DNA from 4 places in the Rhizobium sp. 2YAF20 genome. Region 1 is predicted to be linked to each of the others. Evidence: predicted binding sites of a transcription regulator. Region 1 holds the regulator's gene; each other region holds the start of a gene.

What was found. The regulator PhoB, encoded in region 1, activates phosphate uptake and scavenging genes when phosphate is short. The targets are predictions, from matches to a motif close to TGTCATNNANCTGTCAT.
Region 2: the regulator PhoB is predicted to act here: its motif matches at 1,866-1,882, upstream of AB4Z52_RS06805 (UDP-2,3-diacylglucosamine diphosphatase).
Region 3: the regulator PhoB is predicted to act here: its motif matches at 1,298-1,314, upstream of AB4Z52_RS13755 (esterase-like activity of phytase family protein).
Region 4: the regulator PhoB is predicted to act here: its motif matches at 1,138-1,154, upstream of AB4Z52_RS00660 (YdcH family protein).

The regions. Positions count from the first base shown of each region.
Region 1 is NZ_JBFRFF010000005.1:180,031-183,513, forward strand. It holds gene phoR (phosphate regulon sensor histidine kinase PhoR) at 1-606, shown strand, start outside; gene phoU (phosphate signaling complex protein PhoU) at 868-1,581, shown strand; gene phoB (phosphate regulon transcriptional regulator PhoB) at 1,613-2,296, shown strand; gene AB4Z52_RS10085 (GcrA family cell cycle regulator) at 2,368-2,895, opposite strand; gene AB4Z52_RS10090 (aspartate aminotransferase family protein) at 3,317-3,483, shown strand, end outside.
Region 2 is NZ_JBFRFF010000003.1:161,806-165,288, reverse strand. It holds gene AB4Z52_RS06810 (NADP-dependent malic enzyme) at 1-1,697, opposite strand, end outside; gene AB4Z52_RS06805 (UDP-2,3-diacylglucosamine diphosphatase) at 1,948-2,754, shown strand; gene AB4Z52_RS06800 (MFS transporter) at 2,903-3,483, shown strand, end outside.
Region 3 is NZ_JBFRFF010000009.1:22,998-26,480, forward strand. It holds gene AB4Z52_RS13755 (esterase-like activity of phytase family protein) at 1-1,157, opposite strand, end outside; gene AB4Z52_RS13760 (hypothetical protein) at 1,374-1,511, opposite strand; gene AB4Z52_RS13765 (hypothetical protein) at 1,588-1,941, opposite strand; gene cysN (sulfate adenylyltransferase subunit CysN) at 2,205-3,483, opposite strand, start outside.
Region 4 is NZ_JBFRFF010000001.1:140,406-143,888, forward strand. It holds gene AB4Z52_RS00645 (5-(carboxyamino)imidazole ribonucleotide synthase) at 1-249, opposite strand, end outside; gene purE (5-(carboxyamino)imidazole ribonucleotide mutase) at 246-740, opposite strand; gene AB4Z52_RS00655 (YdcH family protein) at 780-983, opposite strand; gene AB4Z52_RS00660 (YdcH family protein) at 1,214-1,387, shown strand; gene AB4Z52_RS00665 (ArsR/SmtB family transcription factor) at 1,573-1,833, opposite strand; gene AB4Z52_RS00670 (thiamine phosphate synthase) at 2,070-2,723, shown strand; gene AB4Z52_RS00675 (tetratricopeptide repeat protein) at 2,733-3,483, shown strand, end outside.

The sequences.
Region 1 (3,483 bases):
TTCATAGAGACGATTCAGGGGCCAGCGCGCAACGACGCCAAGGCACAGGCGCGGTTCCTCGGCATCATGTTCGATCAGACGACGCGCATGAGCCGCCTCGTCGACGATCTCCTGTCTCTGTCGCGGCTGGAATTGAAATCGCATATCGCGCCCGACCAGAAGGTGGATCTGGTGCCGCTGCTGGGCCACGTCCGAGATTCCCTGCAGCCGCTTGCCGGCGATCTCGATGTCACCATCAATCTGCACTTGCCACAAGGCAAGGTTGAGGTACTGGGCGACCGGGACGAGCTGGTTCAGGTGTTCGAGAACCTGATCGAAAATGCGTGCAAATACGGCCAGGAGGGCAAGGTCGTCGATGTCTCGTTGCACAACGGTACGGCACAGGCGGTCGAAGTCACGGTCTCTGATCATGGTCCCGGAATTCCGTCCGAACATGTGCCGCGCCTGACCGAACGCTTCTATCGCGTCAGCGTTGAGGATAGCCGATCCAAGAAGGGTACCGGGCTCGGTCTTGCGATCGTAAAGCACATTCTGACGCGCCATCGGGCTCGGTTGATCGTCAAATCCGAGGTCGGCAAGGGCACGGACTTCACAGTTCGGTTTTAATCCGGTTTCAGCTCCGCAGTTTTCCCATTATTTTCAAAAGGTTGAACTGTCATAATTGTTTCACTCCCCTGACATAAAAGGGCGATGCTTGGACCGCTAAGAGAAGACGCTGAATGAAGCGATGCCTGTCGTCGCCGTCGCGTTACAGAACGCCCGATTGGAAGATTTTCATGGATGTCTTCGCCGCACACACCGGATTGCATAACGGCCCTCGTGGGCTGACACTGTCTCCGACATCTCATTTCAACTGAGGACCGAAACATGGCTTCGACCCATATTTTTTCCGCCTATGACGACGACCTGAAGTTTCTTTCGCGTCGCATCTCCGAAATGGGCGGCCTTGCCGAGCAGATGGTCAGCGATTCCGTCCGCGCCCTTGTCAATGGCGATGTCGCACTGGCTCAGAAAGTCATCTCCGACGATACCATTCTCGATCATGCCGAACGCGAAGTTGGCGACAAGGCGATCACGACGATCGCACGCCGCCAGCCGATGGCAGCGGACCTTAGAGAAATCATGGGCTCCATCCGCATCGCTTCCGACCTCGAGCGTGTCGGCGATCTTGGCAAGAACACTGCCAAGCGCGTCATCGCAGTCCAGGGCACCGGCGTTCCCCGCCGCCTCGGCCGCGGCATCGAGCATCTCTCCGAACTGGCGCTCGTCCAGCTCAAGGAAGTGCTCGACGTCTATACCACGCGCTCGGCCGATCGGGCTGTCGCCATCCGCGAGCGCGACGAGGAAATCGACGCGATGTACACCTCGCTGTTCCGCGAGATGTTGACCTACATGATGGAAGACCCACGCAATATCACCACCTGCACCCATCTCCTTTTCTGCGCCAAGAATATCGAGCGCATCGGCGACCACGCCACCAACATCGCCGAGACGATCTACTACATGGCGACCGGCGCACAGCCGGAAGGCGAACGCCCCAAGGACGATACCGCCAACACCGTTGGCGCGGTAACGGAATAGCGCTTGCGCCTTTGAAGGAGACCAGAACAGCATGGTTCCAAGAGTTGCCGTTGTAGAAGATGAGGAAGCGCTCAGCGTGCTGCTGCGCTACAATCTCGAGGCCGAAGGCTTCGAGGTCGATACGATCCTGCGGGGAGATGAGGCCGAGCTTCGTCTTCAGGAGCGCACCCCCGATCTTCTGATCCTCGACTGGATGCTGCCCGGCGTGTCCGGCATCGAGCTCTGCCGCCGGCTGCGCATGCGGCCGGACACGGAGCGCCTGCCGATCATCATGCTGACCGCTCGTGGCGAGGAGAGCGAACGCGTGCGTGGCCTGTCTACGGGCGCCGACGACTATGTCGTAAAGCCTTTCTCGACTCCGGAACTGATGGCGCGTGTCAAGGCGATGCTGCGCCGCGCCCGTCCAGAGGTCCTGTCTTCCTTGCTGAAATGCGGAGACATCGAGCTCGATCGGGAAACGCATCGCGTGCACCGCAAGAGCCGCGAGGTTCGCCTCGGGCCGACGGAGTTCCGCCTGCTGGAATTCCTGATGTCCTCGCCGGGCCGCGTCTTCTCGCGCTCGCAGCTGCTCGACGGCGTCTGGGGACATGACATCTATGTCGACGAACGCACCGTCGATGTACATGTCGGCCGCCTGCGCAAGGCGCTCAACTTCTCCAACATGCAGGACGTCATCCGCACCGTTCGTGGTGCGGGCTATTCGATGGAAGCCTGATGTTCAGGTGACGAAAGTTGAAACGGAAAACGGGCCTCGCGGCCCGTTTTTCATTGATGCGCGCAAAGCTGTTAGCGAGCCGCCCTGCGTCGCTCGTGAACGGGCTGGTAAGCCATCTTCTGATGATAGCTGCAATAGGGCGAAGCATCGGGCGATTCATGGCCGCAGAAGTGAAAATCGTCCTTCAGCGGGTCGCCGACCGGCCATTTGCAGGTACGCTCCGTCAATTCCGTCAGACCGAGACGCATCGAGATCGGAACGACAACATTGGAAGCCGGGCGATATGAGACTTCCGGAGCTGCGTCGACGTCGACTTCTTCCTTGAGCATCGCCGAGCCCTGCTGGCGCGCGACCGTGCGGGTCGTAACCCCGCGGGAACCGAAGTTCGAGGACCGGGGGGGCGTGACATTTCGCTTCGGCGCTCGAGCAGAGGTTGCAGAGCCGCCCGACTTGGCTCGGCCTGGCAAGTTAAGGCGATGCACCTTGCCAATAACCGCGTTCCGGCTGACGCCACCGAGCTGCGCTGCAATCTGGCTGGCGCTAAGCCCTTCGGCCCAAAGCTTTGTGAGCCGTTCTACACGCTCGTCTGTCCAATTCATGCCCTGCCTCCGCCTAGCGCTTCCTGATGGCAGAATCCTTCGCCATTGCCCCGATGCAGTCGGGACCTAAAACGCTTTTAAATTGTGGTGACTAGTTCCGCCGCATGCAGTCTAGTAATTGATCTTTAACCTAGTGTGAGCCTGACTCCGTGACAAGAGTCGCAGGAATCTCAGGGAATCGATTTCGGGGTTTTCCCCAACTTGCTTCCTTGTGTGGTATTTCTGCAATACAAGATATTGGGCAATGGCGGCCGTGTCAGGACAATGTGTAGCGCCCCTTCAGCCGTGGGTTTTGTTGACATTGCAGTGCGAAACGTCAATAGTGCCGAGGCCGCCGAAAGGCGGCATTTTTGATTTTTTCGGGGCCGTTTTGCATAGCGAAAACGGCAGCAAAGCAAGGTTTGATCGAAGGATTTGCGCCATGGCCGAGACAGCGCCGCTCTATGACACCTATATGCGGGCTCCCTTGCGTTTCGAGCGAGGCGAGGGCGTATGGCTGATCACGGAAAGCGGCGAGCGATATCTCGACTTCGGCGCCGGCGTTGCCGTCAGCTCGCTCGGCCACGGACATCCCCATCTGGTCGGCGC
Region 2 (3,483 bases), on a different contig from region 1:
ATCAGGGCGTCGGCATCGCCGCGCCGCAGCGCCAGGGCGCCGATGACGGTCGTATTGGTGCGCACGATCGTTCGGGCTCCTTCCGGAATGACACCGCTGCGGCCGACGAGCGAAAAGAACAGATCGGCATATTCGCGAAAACGCGGGTCGTCCTCTGGATTGATGACGGCAAAGTCGGTGTGCGGGCGGATCTTCAGGCCATAGCGCTTGAGGCGCGTCTCGATGACGGAGGGGCGGCCAATCAGGATCGGGATCGCGGTGTTTTCCTCGAGCAGCACCTGGGCGGCACGGAGCACGCGCTCATCTTCTCCTTCCGAGAAGACCACGCGTTTGTGCTCGGCTGCCTTTGCGGCTGCAAAGATCGGCTTCATTACGAAGCCGGAACGGAAGACGAAGCGATTGAGCTGGTCGAGATAGGCGTCGAAATCGGCGATGGGGCGAAGCGCCACGCCGCTTTCGGCGGCGGCCTTTGCCACTGCCGGCGCGATGCGAAGGATCAGGCGCGGATCAAAGGGCGAGGGGATCAGATAATCCGGCCCAAAGATCAATGTCTCGCCGGAATAGGCGCGCGCGGCAACGTCGGAAGGCTCTTCCCGCGCCAGCGCCGCGATGGCGCGCACCGCCGCCATCTTCATTTCCTCGTTGATCGTAACGGCGCCGCAATCGAGGGCGCCGCGGAAGATATAGGGGAAGCAGAGGACGTTGTTGACCTGGTTCGGAAAATCCGACCGGCCGGTGCAGATCATCGCGTCGGGGCGAGCAGCGCGGGCAAGGTCCGGCATGATCTCTGGCGTCGGGTTGGCCAGCGCCATGATCAACGGCTTTTCCGCCATCTGGACGAGCAATTCCGGCTTCAATACACCGGCAGCGGAGAGGCCGAGGAAGACATCCGCGCCGCCGATGGAATCGGCCAGCACCCGATTGTTGCTCTTTTGCGCATAGATGGATTTCCACTCGTCCATCAATTCGGCGCGGCCCTCGTAGACCAGGCCCTCGATATCGTGGACCCAGATATTTTCGCGTTTTGCGCCGAGAATGACCAGGAGATTGAGGCAGGCAAGTGCAGCAGCTCCGGCTCCGGAGGCTACGATCTTGACATTCTCGATCAGCTTGCCGGCAAGTTCCAGCCCATTGAGGATGGCGGCAGCAACGATGATGGCGGTGCCGTGCTGGTCGTCGTGGAAGACGGGGATCTTCATTTTCGCGCGCAGGCGGCGTTCGACCTCGAAACATTCCGGCGCCTTGATGTCTTCGAGATTGATGCCGCCGAAGGTCGGCTCGAGCGCCGAGATCGTGCTGACCATTTCATCGACGGTCGGCGCATCCACTTCGATATCGAAGACGTCGATGCCGGCGAACTTTTTGAAGAGGACAGCCTTGCCCTCCATCACGGGCTTGGAGGCGAGCGGGCCGATATTGCCGAGGCCGAGGACCGCCGTTCCGTTCGAAATGACGGCGACGAGATTGGCGCGCGCCGTATATTCGGCCGCCATCGCCGGGTCGTCGCGAATGGCGAGGCAGGGGGCGGCCACGCCTGGCGAATAGGCGAGCGCAAGGTCGCGCTGGTTGCCGAGGGGCTTGGTCGCCTGGATCTCAAGCTTGCCAGGACGCGGATAGCGATGAAAGAAAAGCGCCTGTTCGTCGAGATCCCCGCTCGTCATGTTCTTCTGCGCCTTTGGTCCTTCGGGCGTATCCATCGCGCGTCTCCGTCTTGTCGTGTCAATGTCGATTTGAATGCCCCTTGCATACATCAATCCTTCACAGCGCACAGTATGGAATTGTGGCTGCCGACAGCTTTTCTGAGAGCCTTGATATCCACGCATTTGCGGCCGCGTTACGAGTGCAGATGACCTTCGAAAGCCATTTGTCATCATCCTGAAACACGAGTCTGATTTTGGATGGGCTAACGATGGATAGGGAGCGGACACCAGGTTCGTGATGGAAACAATGGACACTCGACGCTTCCGTACGCTGTTCATTTCCGATGTGCATCTCGGCTCCAAGGCCGCCAAGGCTGATTTTCTGCTGGATTTCCTGCGACACCACGAGGCCGATACAATCTACCTCGTCGGCGATATCATTGACGGCTGGCGGTTGAAGCGCAGCTGGTATTGGCCGCAGGATTGCAATGACGTGGTTCAGAAAGTGCTGCGCAAGGCGCGCAAGGGGACCCGCGTCGTCTATATCCCCGGCAATCATGACGAATTCCTGCGCGATTTTCCCGGCACACATTTCGGCGGCATCGAGGTTGCGCAGCGGGCAATGCATGAGACGGCGGACGGCAAGAAATATCTGGTACTGCATGGTGACGAGTTCGATGTTGTCGTGCGCAACGCTCGCATCGTCGCCTATCTCGGTGACTGGGCCTACGACATGGCCATCCTCATCAATATCGGTCTGGCAGCTATCCGCCGAAAGCTCGGTATGCCTTACTGGTCTTTCTCGGCCTGGGCCAAGCTGCAGGTGAAGCATGCTGTGAACTTCATCGGCGAGTTCCAGCGCGTGGTCGCCGAGGAGGCCAGGCGCAACAATGCTGATGGCGTCATTTGCGGCCATATCCATCATGCCGTCATCGAGGATCTCGATGGCATTCGCTATATCAACACCGGCGATTGGGTCGAGAGTTGCACCGCGATTGCCGAGCACGACGACGGCTCTTTCGAGCTGATAACCTGGCGCGAAATACTGGACGTTGAGCCGCCCATGGCGCTGCTGGAAGACCTGCGCGAACCGATTGGCGCAAAGGCAGCGTAAGATCGCAGGAGCGGCCCAGTCGGCCGGCGTTGCATAGGCAATACGCCGCCGATTTTTTCAGAAGCGTTTGCGGAAAAGACAATTTCTCGCCATAGTCGTACTCAGGATGACATGATAGGAGACGCTGAAGTCTCCCTTCAGGTCCGACATGATTCCCGCGACAATATCTCTGGCTGGCGCAGGTATGCCGCCGCATTTTCGGCTGCGCAGCGCCTTGTCCTATTGCGCACCGCTGATCGTCAACGGGGTGGCGCTGCCCTTCTTTCCGATCTGGCTGGCAACGCTGCATTTCAGCGATCGTGAGATCGGTATCATCCTTGCGGTTCCACTTGTCGTTAGGGTTCTTGTCGCGCCTGTCGTCGCAATGATAGCCGACAGGATGGATGAGCGGGCGAATGTGCTCGTCTGGTCCGGCGCCTTGTCGTTGCTGACGGCAATTGTGCTTTATTGGACGAGCGATTTCTGGCCGGTGCTTTTCGTCTATGCGCTGCAGGGCGCGACATTTGCACCTTACATACCGATCGTCGAGTCGATCACCATTTCAGGCGTGCGGCGCTGGGGGCTCGACTATGGCTCGATGCGGGTCTGGGGTTCCATTGCCTTCATCTTCTCGACGCTGATCGGCGGCCAGATGATCGGACTATGGGGCGGCGGCATGGTGCTGCCGGTCATGGTTGCGGGCTTCGTGCTGACGACAGCGATGGCGGTTTACTGTCCTCGGATCGGACC
Region 3 (3,483 bases), on a different contig from region 1:
AACGGCGTCAGTGCCGCCGGCTTGACGGAGACATCGAGCACTCCCTTGGGTGCAACCGGCTTCTCGCCGTCGAACGGCGTGCCGGCAATGTCGGTGGCGCCCGAGACATCGACGACGTTGATGGTGCGGTAGAGCGAGGCGTCGCTTTTCAGGCCGTAGCCGTGGCCGCTGTCGCGCGAAAGCATCAGGAAGGTCTGCGGCGACAGCGCGACGATTTCGCTCTGGGCTGCAACCGACCGCTTGCCCTCGTCGCCGGTAAAGACCGGCAGCGGCACGACATATTCGTGCACGAGCTTCAGATGCGCGAGATCGGACGCGTCGTAGACGAGCGCGCGGGTGTTCTCGCGGGTCTTGCCGCTGTCGCCGCCGTCCTGGCGTGTTGCCGATTGCAGCACCGCGATCAGGAACTTGCCGTCCGGCGTCATAGCCATGCCTTCGAGGCCTTGGTTGTTCTGGCGGCCGCTTGTGGGATCCTTAGGGTCAGGCGCGCTTTCGCCGGGACCGGGATTGTTGGAGGCGAAATTCGCCGCTCCATGGCGCATCGGGATGAGCGCCGCCGGCGGCGGTGTCGCCGACATCATCCGGCCATCGGCCGAGAAGCGATAGATGTAAGGGCCATATTCGTCGCTGATAAACATCGAGCCGTCGGGCAGGCGAACGATGGCCTCGTTGTCGAGCGAGATCTTGCCGTTCGGTGCCTGCGGCAAAAGCGGCATGCTGCCTTCCGGCGCGCGGATACCATCCGCAGGGTCGAGCCCGGTGGTGTCGGTGCCCTTGTCGTCGGTAAGCAGTATGGTGTCGGCAAGCTTGGCATCCACGCCGGATTGTTCTTTTCCGGCAGCCGGGGTTGCGCCCGGCGCCGTCGGGGTCAGCTGGATGGAGATCGTATTGAGGCGCGGCCGGTAGTCCGTGGTGCCTTCGACGTTATATCCCCGGTCCGGCAGCAGCCAGAGCGAGCCCTTGTAGCTATCGCCGTCGCGCGTCCAGCTCGCCGGGTCGATCGCCATGCCGGAGCCGGAGCCGAAGGTCTCGCCGAACTTGTCGCGCTGGGCCGACGGAATGCGGCCGACGCCGACCCGGCCCTTGTTGACGAGCGTCGCGCCGCCGATGGTAACGGAATTCTCGGCCAACGCTGCAATCGGCGCCGTTGCTACCATCAGGACAAAGGCTGCAGATAGCAGCGGCAAAGTGGTCGAATGCGAATTTCTCACGTGCAATATCCTCTTCATGAAATGGCAATGGCTGGGGGGCGGCGAGCTCCCCCGAGCGCCGGCCCCAAATGATCTATGTTGCCAATATGATAGAGGGATGACAGTCGCCGGATTGCGCGAACCGACTCCTTGCTGGCGGTAAGCCTGCGCGTGAAGGATCAATCAGTGCCGAGCGGTGGTTTGCGGCGGTTGCATGCCGCGAAGCGGCGCCTGCCCGGTGAGCGGCACTGTCAGCGTCGCAAAAAAGGCTACGCCAGCGATAAACACCGCGAGACCGAGAAGCCATGGACGAATCTGCATTGTCGTTCTCCCTTACTCCCGGAGAAATGGGTGGCAGCGCGTCGACAGTTGCCCTCCCCTTGGGAGGATTCGCGGGTCAGTTCAGCTGAGCGCGCTTTCCTAGAGGCGAGAGACGAACCCGATCGAAGGCTGCAGCAAGGGCAACGCCCCAGAGCGCGCCGGCCATCGCCACGATGCAATGCATCGGCGAGCCGAAACTACCAATGGCGACATAGCGGGCGAACCCGAGGCCGCAAACCATCCCGATCATCAGGATGCACACGAAAGATGGCGTCTGCGGATAGGCAAGGCGTGCGAGCAACCCCGCGATTCCAAGCGCAATCAGCCTGTCGATATCGTAGGGGTTACTGATATCGGCGTGCCAGTTGGTAGGGACGATCGTGGCCACGAGAAGCACCACGAGATAAACCCACACCAAAATCTTGAACACACGAGCCGTTATCATGGCTTGAACATATAGCAGCCGCGAATGCAAACGCCAGCTTTACAACCCGCCGCTGAACTGGAAGCAGCCAATAGATAGCACACATTTTGTTTTAGTCAGAAATATAAGGCGAATGGACGTGCGGGAGATGCCCTGAGCAAGTCGTCGCTTGCGCGCTTGAAACAGGAAAATCGGGCTCCATGCCCGATTTTCCATGTCATCGATAATCGTCGTTCCGATCCGCCGGCCGCCATGGCCCGCCTGCTTACTCAGATATCGCTCGCCGCATTGGCCCAGAGTTCGGCTGCCTGTGCGGCGGTCATTCTGCGGACTTCGGCTTCGTCGCGGCGGGCAGCGAAGAGTTCGCTGGCCATGATCTTGTCGGCAAGGTCGGCCGGCAGCGAGAGAATGACACGGCCGTCTTCCTTGTGGATGCCGCCGATATCGGAGCGCTTGCCGGTCACCATGCCGCCGGCAACCGTGTTGTTGCTGTCTGGATCGATCAGGATGAACGAGCCGGAAGAGCGGTTCTGGTCATAGGAATCGAAGATCGCCGCTTCGTCGAAGACGAGATGCACCTTGCCGATCGCATTCATCGGCAGCGCGCCAGCCGGGTTCCAGTTGCCGGTCGAAAGTTCGAGCTGGCTCACGGGGTTGACCTGCACGCGCTGGCGACGGCTGCCGCTTTTTAGCCAGTAGCGCTTGCCGGCGATGATGCCTTCCGGCTGAAGTGCTACCAGATGCGCATCGAAGGAGAGGCCGACCTGCGGCTGGCTATCGATGGCGACGATCATGTCGCCGCGCGAAACATCGACCTGGCGGTCGAGAACGAGGGTGATGGCATCGCCGGCGACAGCCGCGTTGCGCACGAGGTCGAAGGTCACGATCTTCGAGACATTGGCGACCATGCCCGACGGCAGGATCATGACGCTGTCACCCGGCTTCACGGAGCCGCCAGCAACCGTGCCCTGATAACCGCGGAAGCTTTCGCCCGGCCGCGAGACGCGCTGCACCGAGAGACGGAAGCCGACGGCCTGCGACGAGCGCACGGTCGCAAGCTCCAGCGCCTCGACCAGCGTCGGGCCGTTATACCAGGGCATTGCAGCCTGGCCGGAATAGACGACATTCTCGCCCTTCAGCGCTGACATCGGGATCGCGGTGATCTGCTTTACGCCGAGAGAAAGCGCGAATTCCTTGAAATCATGCGAGATTTTCTCAAAGCCGGCGCGATCGTAGTTCGTAAGGTCGATCTTGTTGATCGCCAGCACGAACTGCTTGATGCCGAGCAGCGAGGCAATTGTTGCATGGCGGCGCGTCTGCTCGAGAATGCCCATGCGCGCGTCGATCAACAGGATCGCGAGGTCTGCGGTCGAGGCACCGGTTGCCATGTTGCGGGTATATTGCTCATGGCCGGGCGTGTCGGCGACGATGAACGAGCGCTTGTCGGTCGAGAAATAGCGATAGGCAACGTCAATGGTGATGCCCTGTTCGCGTTCGGCCTGCAATCCGTCGAGCAAAAGCGCGAAGTCGGGAAGACCGAGATCGTTC
Region 4 (3,483 bases), on a different contig from region 1:
AAGGTTTTCGGCGGCCTCGACCGGCACGTTCTCAAATTCATAGGTCACCACATCGCAGACGGCAGCCAATTCGGCAAGCCCCTCGGGATCGTCGTAGGCGGCGATGATCTGCCGATTGGCGACCTGCGCTGCCGGGCAGCCGGCTTGCGGCTCCAGGATGACGGTCTCGAAATTCAACCGTGCCGCGGCCATGGCGAGCATTCGGCCAAGCTGGCCGCCGCCGATGATGCCGATCGTTTTCGTGGTCATAGGTTGTCCATCGGGTATTCGGCAACGGCTGCGCTCTGGCTGGCGCGCCATTCGTCCAGTCGTTCGGCGATATCCTCGTCGCTAAGGGCGAGAACGGCTGCGGCGAGCAGGGCGGCATTGACCGCACCGGCCTTGCCGATCGCCAGCGTGCCGACGGGAATGCCCGCCGGCATCTGCACGATGGACAGAAGGCTGTCCTGTCCGGACAACGCGCGCGACTGCACGGGAACGCCGAAGACGGGCAGCGGCGTCATTGCTGCGGCCATGCCGGGTAGGTGAGCAGCGCCTCCGGCGCCGGCGATAATCACCTTGAAACCTTCGTCGCGAGCACTCTTTGCAAAGGCCACGAGCCTGTCGGGCGTGCGATGCGCCGAGATGATGCGCGCGTCATAGCTGATCTCGAGGGCTTCCAGCGTATCGGCGGCGTTTTTCATCGTCTCCCAGTCGGACTGGCTGCCCATGATGATGGCTACAGGCGGTCTTTCTGTCATGGCGGCGTCATTCCTCTCACGCAATAATGTCAGGTCCCCTCAGGCGATGATATCAGGAATGATCTGATCTTCCAGTTTGCTGAGCCTGTCCTTGATCACCAGCTTCTTCTTCTTCATGCGCTGAACGCGCAGCTGGTCACAGCCTGTCTGGATCATGGCATTGATGGCGACGTCGAAGTCCTCATGCTCCTGGCGCAGCCGCGCCACAATGAGCCTGACTTCCGCCTGTTCCTGATCCGGCATGTCATTATCCCCAATATCGCCCACGGTATCGTGTCCGCCCGGCCGATGAATTCCGCAAGCTCCTATCACCAAATAGTGGTAACGGGAAGTTATCCCTGATCACGAATTTGCCTCTTACAAGTCATGTTTTCGCCTTCGACAACGGCGGGATATTATGACACACTGATGACGTTAGTGCCTAGAACTCCAGCGATGGATGGCTGGGGAAGGTAAGAGGAAGGAAGGATCAAATGACTGTTCAAGCTCATCTTGAATCGCTCCAAAAAAAGCACATCGCCCTAGAGGAGAAATTGCATTTCGCGATGGCGTCGCCTTCTATCGATGACCGTGAGATCGCGGATATCAAACGCATGAAGCTCAGGATCAAAGACCAGATCCAGCGACTGACGATATCAGTGCATTGATTTGAGATGTTGAAACGGTCACCGCGCACATATTCGCGGCAAAATTATCAAAAGCGGCCAGAGAGCCAAAATTTACCGGGAATGCGGTGATCCAACAGAATTTGAGTTTGTAGCGCCAACTTCAAGTGTGACCAGTGGGGGTTGGCGCAAACTCACCCAAGCGGAAATAGAGCCACTCGGTCTCTTCAGGCCCAAAACTGATCCAGCCACAAATTGAGTTTGTCAAAGCCGCGACTGTTGACGGTGTAGATTCTCTTCGTGCCTTCTGAGGTCACCGAAACAAGGTTGCTGTCGAGAAGCGCTTTCAGGTGCTGGGACACCGCCGGCCGGCTGATCGGCAGGCCCTGGGCCAATTCATTCACGGTCTTCGGTGCGCGCCGCAGTTCCTCCAGCAGATATCGCCGGTTCCGGTCAGCTATGGCGGCGAATGGGTCCGTGTTCGACATGGGCGAAAGTTACGTCAAACACATATTTGCGGCAAGTCATTTGTGCGGCGCAGCGAGCCTGGCGCTCACCAGCGAAAACCCCGGCAAAAGTCATCAATGGAAGCCCACCACGCGGCTTTGACCCCGTTTTCCTTAGTGTCCGCTCTTGTCAGCCGGTGGCAACGGAATTACTCACGAGGGCAACATAGCGGATGTCGCCATTTGCGGCTGGACATCGCTGAAACCGGAAGCTTGCCATGACCATCGCCGAGAACCGTTGCCGCCTTGTCCTGATCGTGCCTGACATTGCCGATGCCGGCAGCCAGGCGGCAGTCGTTGCGGACGCGCTTAAGGGCGGCGACGTCGCCTCCGTTATCATTCCGCAATACGGTCTCGACGACGCAACCTTCCAGAAGCATGCGGAAAAAATCGTGCCGATCGTGCAGGAGGCCGGCGCTGCCGCGCTGATCTCTGGCGACAGTCGCGTGGCCGGTCGCGTCAAGGCGGACGGTTTGCATATCGCCGGCAAGCTTCTCGACCTTGCCGAGGCCATGGAGAGCCATGTCCCCAAAATGATCGTTGGCGGCGGCAGCGCGACCGACAGGCATGGGGCTCTCGAAATCGGCGAGCTGAGGCCCGACTACATCTTCTTCGGCAAGCTTGCAGGCGATATCAAGCCGGAAGCGCATCCGAAGAATGTGGCACTTGGCGAATGGTGGGCCTCGATGATCGAAATTCCCTGCGTCGTCATGGGTGGAACCGACCCGAGTTCGGTCGTGGATGTCGCTCTTGCTGGCGTCGAGTTCGTGGCATTGCGCGAAGCGATTTTCGCCGATCCGGCAGCGGCGACTGCAAGGGTCGCTGAGGTCAATGCACTTCTTGACGAAAAAGCGCCACGGTTTGAAGATTGATAGCAGGCCATGTCGCTTTTCATTCGCCACTCGTCCCGTTCCGTTCTTGTCGCGCTCTTTGCCGGGCTGACGGCCTTGCCCTTGACTGCAATGGCGCAATCGGCAGACGGGATAACCGCATCTCCCGATGTCGGCGCCTTCCGCACGGAGCGTATCGAGCCGTCCGGCGAGCCGACGCCCGAAATCTTCCATAAGGGCGACACAAAGGCTGCCGACACGCCTCCTGCCGCGACCGCGGATGTCAAACCTTCCTCAGGTGTCGGCGTCTTCGATCGCATGGGTGCTGATCTTCCGCCGCTTCCACCGGAAAAGCCCTATACCGGACCGGTCGACGAAGCCTACGGCGCTTTTCAGCGCGGGCTGTACCTTACCGCCTTCCAGAAGGCGCTGCCGCGTGCTCAGCTTGGCGATCCGGCAGCCCAGACCATGATCGCCGAATTGCTGGCCCAGGGTCTCGGCGTCAGGCGTGATCGGAAGAATGCGGCCTTCTGGTACAGCAAGGCAGCGGAGGGGGGCGACGCCACCTCGATGTTCAAGTATGCGCTGCTCCTTATCGAGGGTCGCGACGTGGCGCGTGATCGCAAGGCCGCGGATGCCTGGATGAAGAAGGCGGCGGACGCCGGCCAGCCCTCGGCAGAATTCAACTGGGCGCAAAGCCTGACGGCGGACAATCCCGGCGCCAAGGGTTTGGAGCTGGCGCTTCCCTATTACGAGAAATCAGCCGAGCAGGGGATCGCCGACGCGCAATATGCGGTGTCGC